One region of the Mesorhizobium yinganensis genome, then DNA from elsewhere that is predicted to be linked to it. Evidence: predicted binding sites of a transcription regulator. Region 1 holds the regulator's gene; the other holds the start of a gene.

Region 1 (3,406 bases):
CGCATCGCACCGCTCAGCCTAGTGGCGAACCTCGCGGCCATGCCGATCGTATCCCTGGTTGTCGTGCCCTTTGCCGTGCTCGCGGCGGTCGCTATGCCGTTTGGCCTCGACGGGCCGTTCCTCGACGTGATGGGCAAGGGGATCACGGCGATGATCGAAGTCGCGAGATGGTTTTCCGCTCGCTCACCGGTCGATGCGGTGGGGCTGATATCGGGAAAATCCGTGGTTCTTCTGACCATCGCCCTGATCGTGGCGACCGTGACGACGACGTGGCTGAGGCTTTTCGCACTGCCTTTCGCGCTCGCCGGATTGTTGATGTTGGGCGCGACGCGCACCCCCGACGTGTTGGTATCCGAGGACGGCCGGCTGGTCGGATTTCTGACCGGCGAGGGCCTGATGGCGGTGAATCGGCCTCGGCCGAATGTCTTCACGGCCGAGAACTGGAAACGAACGCTCCAGGCGGACGGAATTCATAAGCCGGCGAATGATTTCGGCCTGAATCCGCCGATGGCGTCCGCTGAAAGCATCGTCGCAGGTGTCGGAAGCAAAGAAGGCACCAACCATGGACTCAACCGCACCCGCGGCGCATCCGATGGACTTCCTTCTGTACAGAAGGTGGCCTCTACTGAAGTCCACAATGAGGGTGAGTTCATGAATTCTTCACCCGGCCAGCAACCGACGGATGATTCATCCAGCGCCTTCCTCTGCGATGACATAACCTGCGTCGGCTGGCATCCATCCGGCGCCGCGATCATCCATACAACCGATCCCGAGGAGGCACGGATCGCCTGTTCCTTTGCCGGCGTCATAATTCTCGACGATGCGACCATTCCGCTCAAATGCGCCAACCCAGCCGTCGCGGTGGTCACGAAGCGCGCGCTTGCTCGGAATGGCAGCGCCGCGGTGTATCTGCCTTCGGGCAGCGATGGCACCGCCGAGGTGCATTTCGCCATCGCAACGCCGGATCGTCCTTGGCATGGCAACCGCGCATTCTCGCGCGAGTCTCGGGGACTGCCGCCCTACCAGCGCAAGCCGGCGGTCCCGGCGCCCCCGGAAAATCAGTAGCGACGGATCAAGCCGACAAGCTTGCCTTGCACACGGACCCGGTCCGGACCGTAAATGCGCGTCTCGTAGGCGGGATTGGCGGCTTCGAGCGCGATGGAGGCGCCTTTTCGGCGAAAACGCTTCAGCGTCGCCTCCTGGTCGTCAACCAGCGCGACGACGATCTCTCCGGGTGTGGCCGTGTTGGCATTGCGGATGATCACCGTGTCGCCGTCAAGAATGCCGGCCTCGATCATCGAGTCGCCCCTGACCTCCAGCGCGTAATGATCGCCTGCGGACAACATTTCGGGCGGCACCGATATGGAATGCGTCCGGTGCTGGATAGCATCGATCGGCACGCCCGCCGCGATCCGGCCCATGACCGGTATCGCAATTCCCGAACCTGCCTCGTCATTGCTCGCGACTGGCGCACGCGAAGGTTCGGCCGGACGCTTGCCGAGACTGCCTTCGATGACGCTCGGCGAAAATTTCTTTGCCGAGTTGAGGCCGGGAGCAATCGAATCGGGCAGGCGAAGCACTTCCAGCGCCCGCGCCCGGTTCGGCAGCCGGCGAATGAAACCGCGTTCCTCCAGCGCCGTAATCAGCCGGTGGATGCCGGATTTCGACGCCAGATCAAGGGCTTCCTTCATCTCGTCGAAGGACGGCGGAATGCCGGACTCCTTCAGTCTCTCATGAATGAATAGCAGGAGTTCGTGTTGCTTGCGTGTCAGCATCTCGGCCCCGTCAAGAATCGCACCAAAACAAAACCAGAACAAAACACTATCTGTTCCAGTTGTGTTCCGCAACCGTTAAATATCGGGTTAAGAGGCGGGCAACCAAGATATCAAAATCGAGCGCCAGCGCTGACTCTCTCGAGACTTGGCCGGTTGCCTCCGAGAAGACCGTGGATTTCAGGCCTCTTCCCAGAGATCTTGCAGCAGCTCCCGGTCGTAGCCGGAACTGGCCCGGAACAGTTGCCGCGTATAGGCATGGTCGAACCGTCCGGCGGCAAGGTCGGCGCTGGCCAGCGTCTCCAGAATGCGGCCGCGATTCATCACCGCCAGACGACCGCACATGTAGGAAACCACCGCCAGATTGTGGCTGACCATGATGGTGGTGAAGCCGCGCTCGCGCCGCAGGCGACGGAGCAGGTTGAGCACTTCCGCCTGCACCGAGACGTCCAGCGCGGAGGTCGGCTCGTCGAGGAGAAGAACGCGGGGCTCCAGGACAATGGCGCGGGCGATCGCCACGCGCTGGCGCTGGCCGCCGGAGAGCTGGTGCGGGAAGCGGAAGCGATGTTCGGGTTTCAACCCGACATCGGCCAGCGCGCGCTCGACACGTTTCTCCACGTTGGTCAGCCCGTGGATGCGGGCCGGCTCCGACAGTATCTTATCGACGGTATGGCGCGGGTGGAGCGAGCCGTAGGGGTCCTGGAAAACCATCTGGATCAGCCGTCGCTGCGCATGGCTGCGCGAAAGCGAGACAACGGCTCCACCAATGCGGATCGTTCCGGAATAGTCGCCGATAAGGCCGGCGACTGCGTTCAACACGGTCGACTTGCCTGATCCGGACTCGCCAACCAGCCCGAACGCCTCGCCTTCGGCGATGGATAGCGACACATCGCGGACTGCGTTGAGCCGCCGCGCGCCCTTGCCGAAGCTGATGCCTAGTCCGTCGATCTCGATCATCGGCGCGGTCATCTTGCCCAGCTCGCATCGCGTTGCAGGACGGGCAGTTCCGGCCGGTCGTCGCCGAGGCGCGGCGAGGAAGCGAGCAGGCCCTTTGCGTAGGGATGCTGGACCTGATGCAGTTCGCTCGCCTTGACGGTTTCGACCACCTTGCCGGCATACATGATCATCACACGGTCGCAGAAGGCCGAGACCATGCCGAGGTCGTGGCTGATCAGGATCAGGCTCATGCCGCGCTCGCGAACCAGGTCGTCCAGAATTGCCAGAACCTGGAGCTGCACGGTCACGTCAAGCGCCGAGGTCGGCTCGTCGGCGATCAGCAGTTGCGGCTCTGGAATGAGCATCATCGCGATCATCACGCGCTGGCCCATGCCGCCGGAAAGCTGGTGCGGATAAAGGTGATAGACGGCCTCCGGGTCGCGGATTTTGACCGCTTTCAGCGCCTCGATACTTTTCGCGCGGGCAAGCGCGCGATCCCTGGCGACATGCAGCCGAAACGCCTCCTCGATCTGCTGGCCGACCGTCATCACCGGATTGAGCGAAAATTTGGGATCCTGAAGCACCATGGAGATGCGCTTGCCGCGGATCTTCGGCATCTCTTTTTCGGGCACCTTGAGCAGGTCCATGCCCACGAAGGAAAGCCGGTCGGCGCTGACCCGGCCGGGCGACGGCACCAG
Region 2 (3,406 bases), on a different contig from region 1:
GCGACGGTGGATTCGCCGAGGAAGTGGCTTTGCCGGCGCGGCTGCTCGTCAGCCATGATCCGGCGCTCGATCCGCGCATTGCGGCGATGGCCGAGCCGGTAGCGGTGGCGTTGCATGCAATTCGCCGGCTAAATATACCGAGAGGCGAGCCGATTCTGATCGTGGGCTGCGGTCCTATCGGTGGCTTCGCTGCGCTCCTTTTGTCGCGGCTGCATGATGGCTTGGTGCTCGTCGCGGACCGCAATGAGGCCCGTGTGAAGCTCGTGGCCGAGGTGACCGGCGCGCATCCGGTCACTCTCGACAAGGGGTCGGTCGCGGCTCTTCTCGGCGACAGCCGTCCGCTCCGCCATGCGCTCGACGCGACCGGCAGCGTGCCGGCGATCAGGGCGCTGATCGACCTGCTTGCGGGCGGCGGCACGCTCGGGCTGGTCGGCATCGCGCATCAGCGTCTCGATCTCGATCCCAACCTGCTGGTCGAGCGTGAGATTTCGCTGGTTGGCTGCCATGTCTATGCCGACGAACTCGCCGAGGTTGTCGGCCTGCTGCCTTCGCTGCAGCCGCAGCTTCTGCGGCTGATCGATGAGGAGATCGGCATCGACGATATACCCGCCGCCTATCGTCGGCTGCTTTCTGGCCAAAGCGCTGGGCTGAAGACGCTTATCCGCATGACCGGGTTGTCGCGATGACCGATCGCGACGCCTCTGCCTCGCAGGGACCATCGACTGGCCTGCCCGATACGGCGAGCCCGCTCTACGAAAAGGTCAAGGATTTTGTGCTGGCCAACATCGGCAGCGGCAAATGGTCGAAGGACCAACGGCTGCCCTCCGAGAACGAGCTGGTGAGCGCGCTCGGTGTGTCGCGCATGACCGTGCACCGGGCGCTGCGGGAGCTGACCTCCGAGGGCCATCTGCTGCGCATCCAGGGTGTCGGCACGTTCGTGGCGCCGCCGAAACCGCAATCGACGCTGATCGAGATCGCCAATATCGCCAGCGAGATCCGCGCGCGCGGCAGCCGCCATCGCGCCGAAGTGGTGCTGGTTGAACAAATCGCGGAACCGGAGCCGGTTCTGGTGGCGGCGTTCGAATTCACCAGCCGGCAGCCGATCGGGCATTCGATCATCACGCATTTCGAGAACGACGTGCCCGTGCAGCTCGAGGAGCGCTTCGTCAATTCGAACCTCGTGCCCGATTATCACCGGCAGGATTTTTCGCACATGACCACCTACGATTATTTGCAGCAAGCGACGCCGCTGACCGAGGTGGAGCAGGTGATTTCCGCCGTTCCCGCCGATGCCTATGTTTCTCGGCACCTTGCGATTCGGCAGGGCGATCCGTGCCTGCTCCTCCATCGCCGCACCTGGTCCGGGCCGGTCATCGCCACGGTCAATAGTTTCACCTATGCCGGAAGCTATTCGCTCGGCAGCCGCTACGCTCCGACTTTGTCCAACTGAGGCTGGCGAGGAGACGCGACGGCAAAGGCTCTCAATTCGGTGACACCCGGCGCTATTCGACGCTGGTTTCAATCTTTTCCATATCGTCGTCGGAGAGGCCGAAATGGTGCCCGATCTCGTGGATCAGCACGTGGTTGACGATCGAGCCGAGCGTCTCCTCGTTCTCCGCCCAGTAGTCGAGGATGGCGCGGCGATAGAGGGTGACGCGGTTCGGTCCCTCACCGGTCGCCGGGTTCCAACGCTCGGCGATGCCGCGGCCCTCGAACAGGCCGAGCAGATCGAAGGGAGTCTCGAGCGACAGGTCGTCCATGATCTCTTCGGTGGGGAACTCGGCGATCTGGATCACCACCTCGCCCGTCAGCGTCCGGAAATGCTCGGGGAGATGGGCGTAGGCCTCCAGGGCCATGAGTTCGAATTCCTCGATCGAGGGGGAGAGCTGGTCGTGCCAGGCGCGGGTCTGGTAGATGCGGGCCATTCCTAGTCCTTTTTCGGGCATATAGCCTTTTGCCCCGCGTGTTTCGAGGCTTTTGCGTACCGGCCAGTGAAAACCAGCAGGGCAAGGAATAAATTCTTGCCCTGTCTCGCTTGACTCTCTCGTTCCGCTCTGGAATCTATTAGAACATAACAGGAACAATTCCGATCGGATGAACCGACATGGCGTCTGTGGCCGTGGCGCGGGATGTCGTGCGCGACCTGCGTCACAAAATCGCGAAGATCGAAGGCCGGCTGGCCGAGCGCTTCGAGCAAACGCAAGAGGCGGGCGGGAACGGTGTGCTGCGGCGCAAGGTCTCCGGCCCGTCCGTTCTGCGTACGGGTGTGGAGCGCTTCGACGGCGTGCTCGGTGGCGGCTTGCCCGCAGCCGGACTGATCGAGGTACATGCGAGCACGGTTCGCGAAGCCGCGTCCGCGACGGGTTTAGTGTTGGCGCTTCTTCGGCGGCTGCCGGCGCCGGAGGCCGCAGCGCCGCTGCTGTGGATCGGCACGTCGGAAATCTTTCGCGAAGCGGGCAGACCCTATGCGCCGGGACTAGCAGCGCATTTCGGTCTCCGGCCGGAAAATCTGCTCATTGCCGAAGCGGAAAAACTTGCCGATGTTCTGTGGGTTGCGGAAGAAGCGGGACGGCTCGACACTTTCCTCGCCGTCCTCCTTGAAATCCGAGGTTCGGCGCCGGTCCTCGATCTGACAGCGACACGTCGCCTGCATCGTCGTGCGCTGCTGGCGGGCCGCCCGCTCTTTCTTGTCCGCGCAGCTTGCGAACCGGAGCCGACAGCGGCGCCGGTCCGCCTGCTGGTGGCGCCGGCGCCGGCTGCGCAGCGCGCAACCTTGTCGGGTCCGCTTACTGGCTCGATTGGGCCGCCTGCTTTCCAAGTCACCGTCAGCAAAAGCCGTACCGCCATCCCCGCCACATTCACGCTGGAGTGGAACGATGATGCATTCCAGGAAAGACGCGACCAGCCCGCAAAGGATACTGGCGCTGTGGTTTCCCTATCTGCCGACCGACAGGCTGCGCCGTCAGCGCTTCGGCCGGTCGTGGCGTTTCCGTCCCGTGAAGGCGCCGCCGCTGGTGCTGAGCCGTCGCGACAGCAATACACAACGCATCGCCGCGCTCGACGCGCAGGCTAGGGCGCTGAATCTGAAAGCCGGCATGGGTGTCGGCGAGGCACGCGCGATGCACCCCAACATCGAAGCGGTCGAGGCGGAGCCGGAAGCGGACCGGCGCCTCCTGGAAGGGCTCGCCGATTGGTGCGACCGCTATACGCCGCTGGTGGCATTAGACGGAACGGACGGGCTTTTTCTCGACATCACCGGCTGCGCCCATCTTTTTGGCGGCGAGCGTGGCATGATGGACGATCTGCTTTGCCGTTTCTTCCACCAGGGTTTTGAAATCCGCGCGGGCCTCGCCTCGACACCCGGGGCCGCATGGGCCGCGGCACGTTTCAGTGGCGATCTGATCGT

The links. Region 1 encodes LexA, which represses DNA repair genes until DNA is damaged. Its sites were predicted from a motif close to TGTTCNNNNTGTGTTCNG; they were not measured.
Region 2: ABMA59_RS09345 (ImuA family protein) is a predicted target of LexA. The motif match lies at 2,066-2,083, and genes of this name have one in related genera.

The regions. Positions count from the first base shown of each region.
Region 1 is NZ_JBEBMH010000027.1:75,530-78,935, reverse strand. It holds gene ABMA59_RS29955 (ComEC/Rec2 family competence protein) at 1-1,065, shown strand, start outside; gene lexA (transcriptional repressor LexA) at 1,059-1,775, opposite strand; gene ABMA59_RS29945 (ABC transporter ATP-binding protein) at 1,953-2,741, opposite strand; gene ABMA59_RS29940 (ABC transporter ATP-binding protein) at 2,738-3,406, opposite strand, start outside.
Region 2 is NZ_JBEBMH010000003.1:467,328-470,733, forward strand. It holds gene ABMA59_RS09330 (zinc-dependent alcohol dehydrogenase) at 1-686, shown strand, start outside; gene hutC (histidine utilization transcriptional repressor HutC) at 683-1,450, shown strand; gene ABMA59_RS09340 (metallopeptidase family protein) at 1,503-1,925, opposite strand; gene ABMA59_RS09345 (ImuA family protein) at 2,105-3,073, shown strand; gene ABMA59_RS09350 (Y-family DNA polymerase) at 3,015-3,406, shown strand, end outside.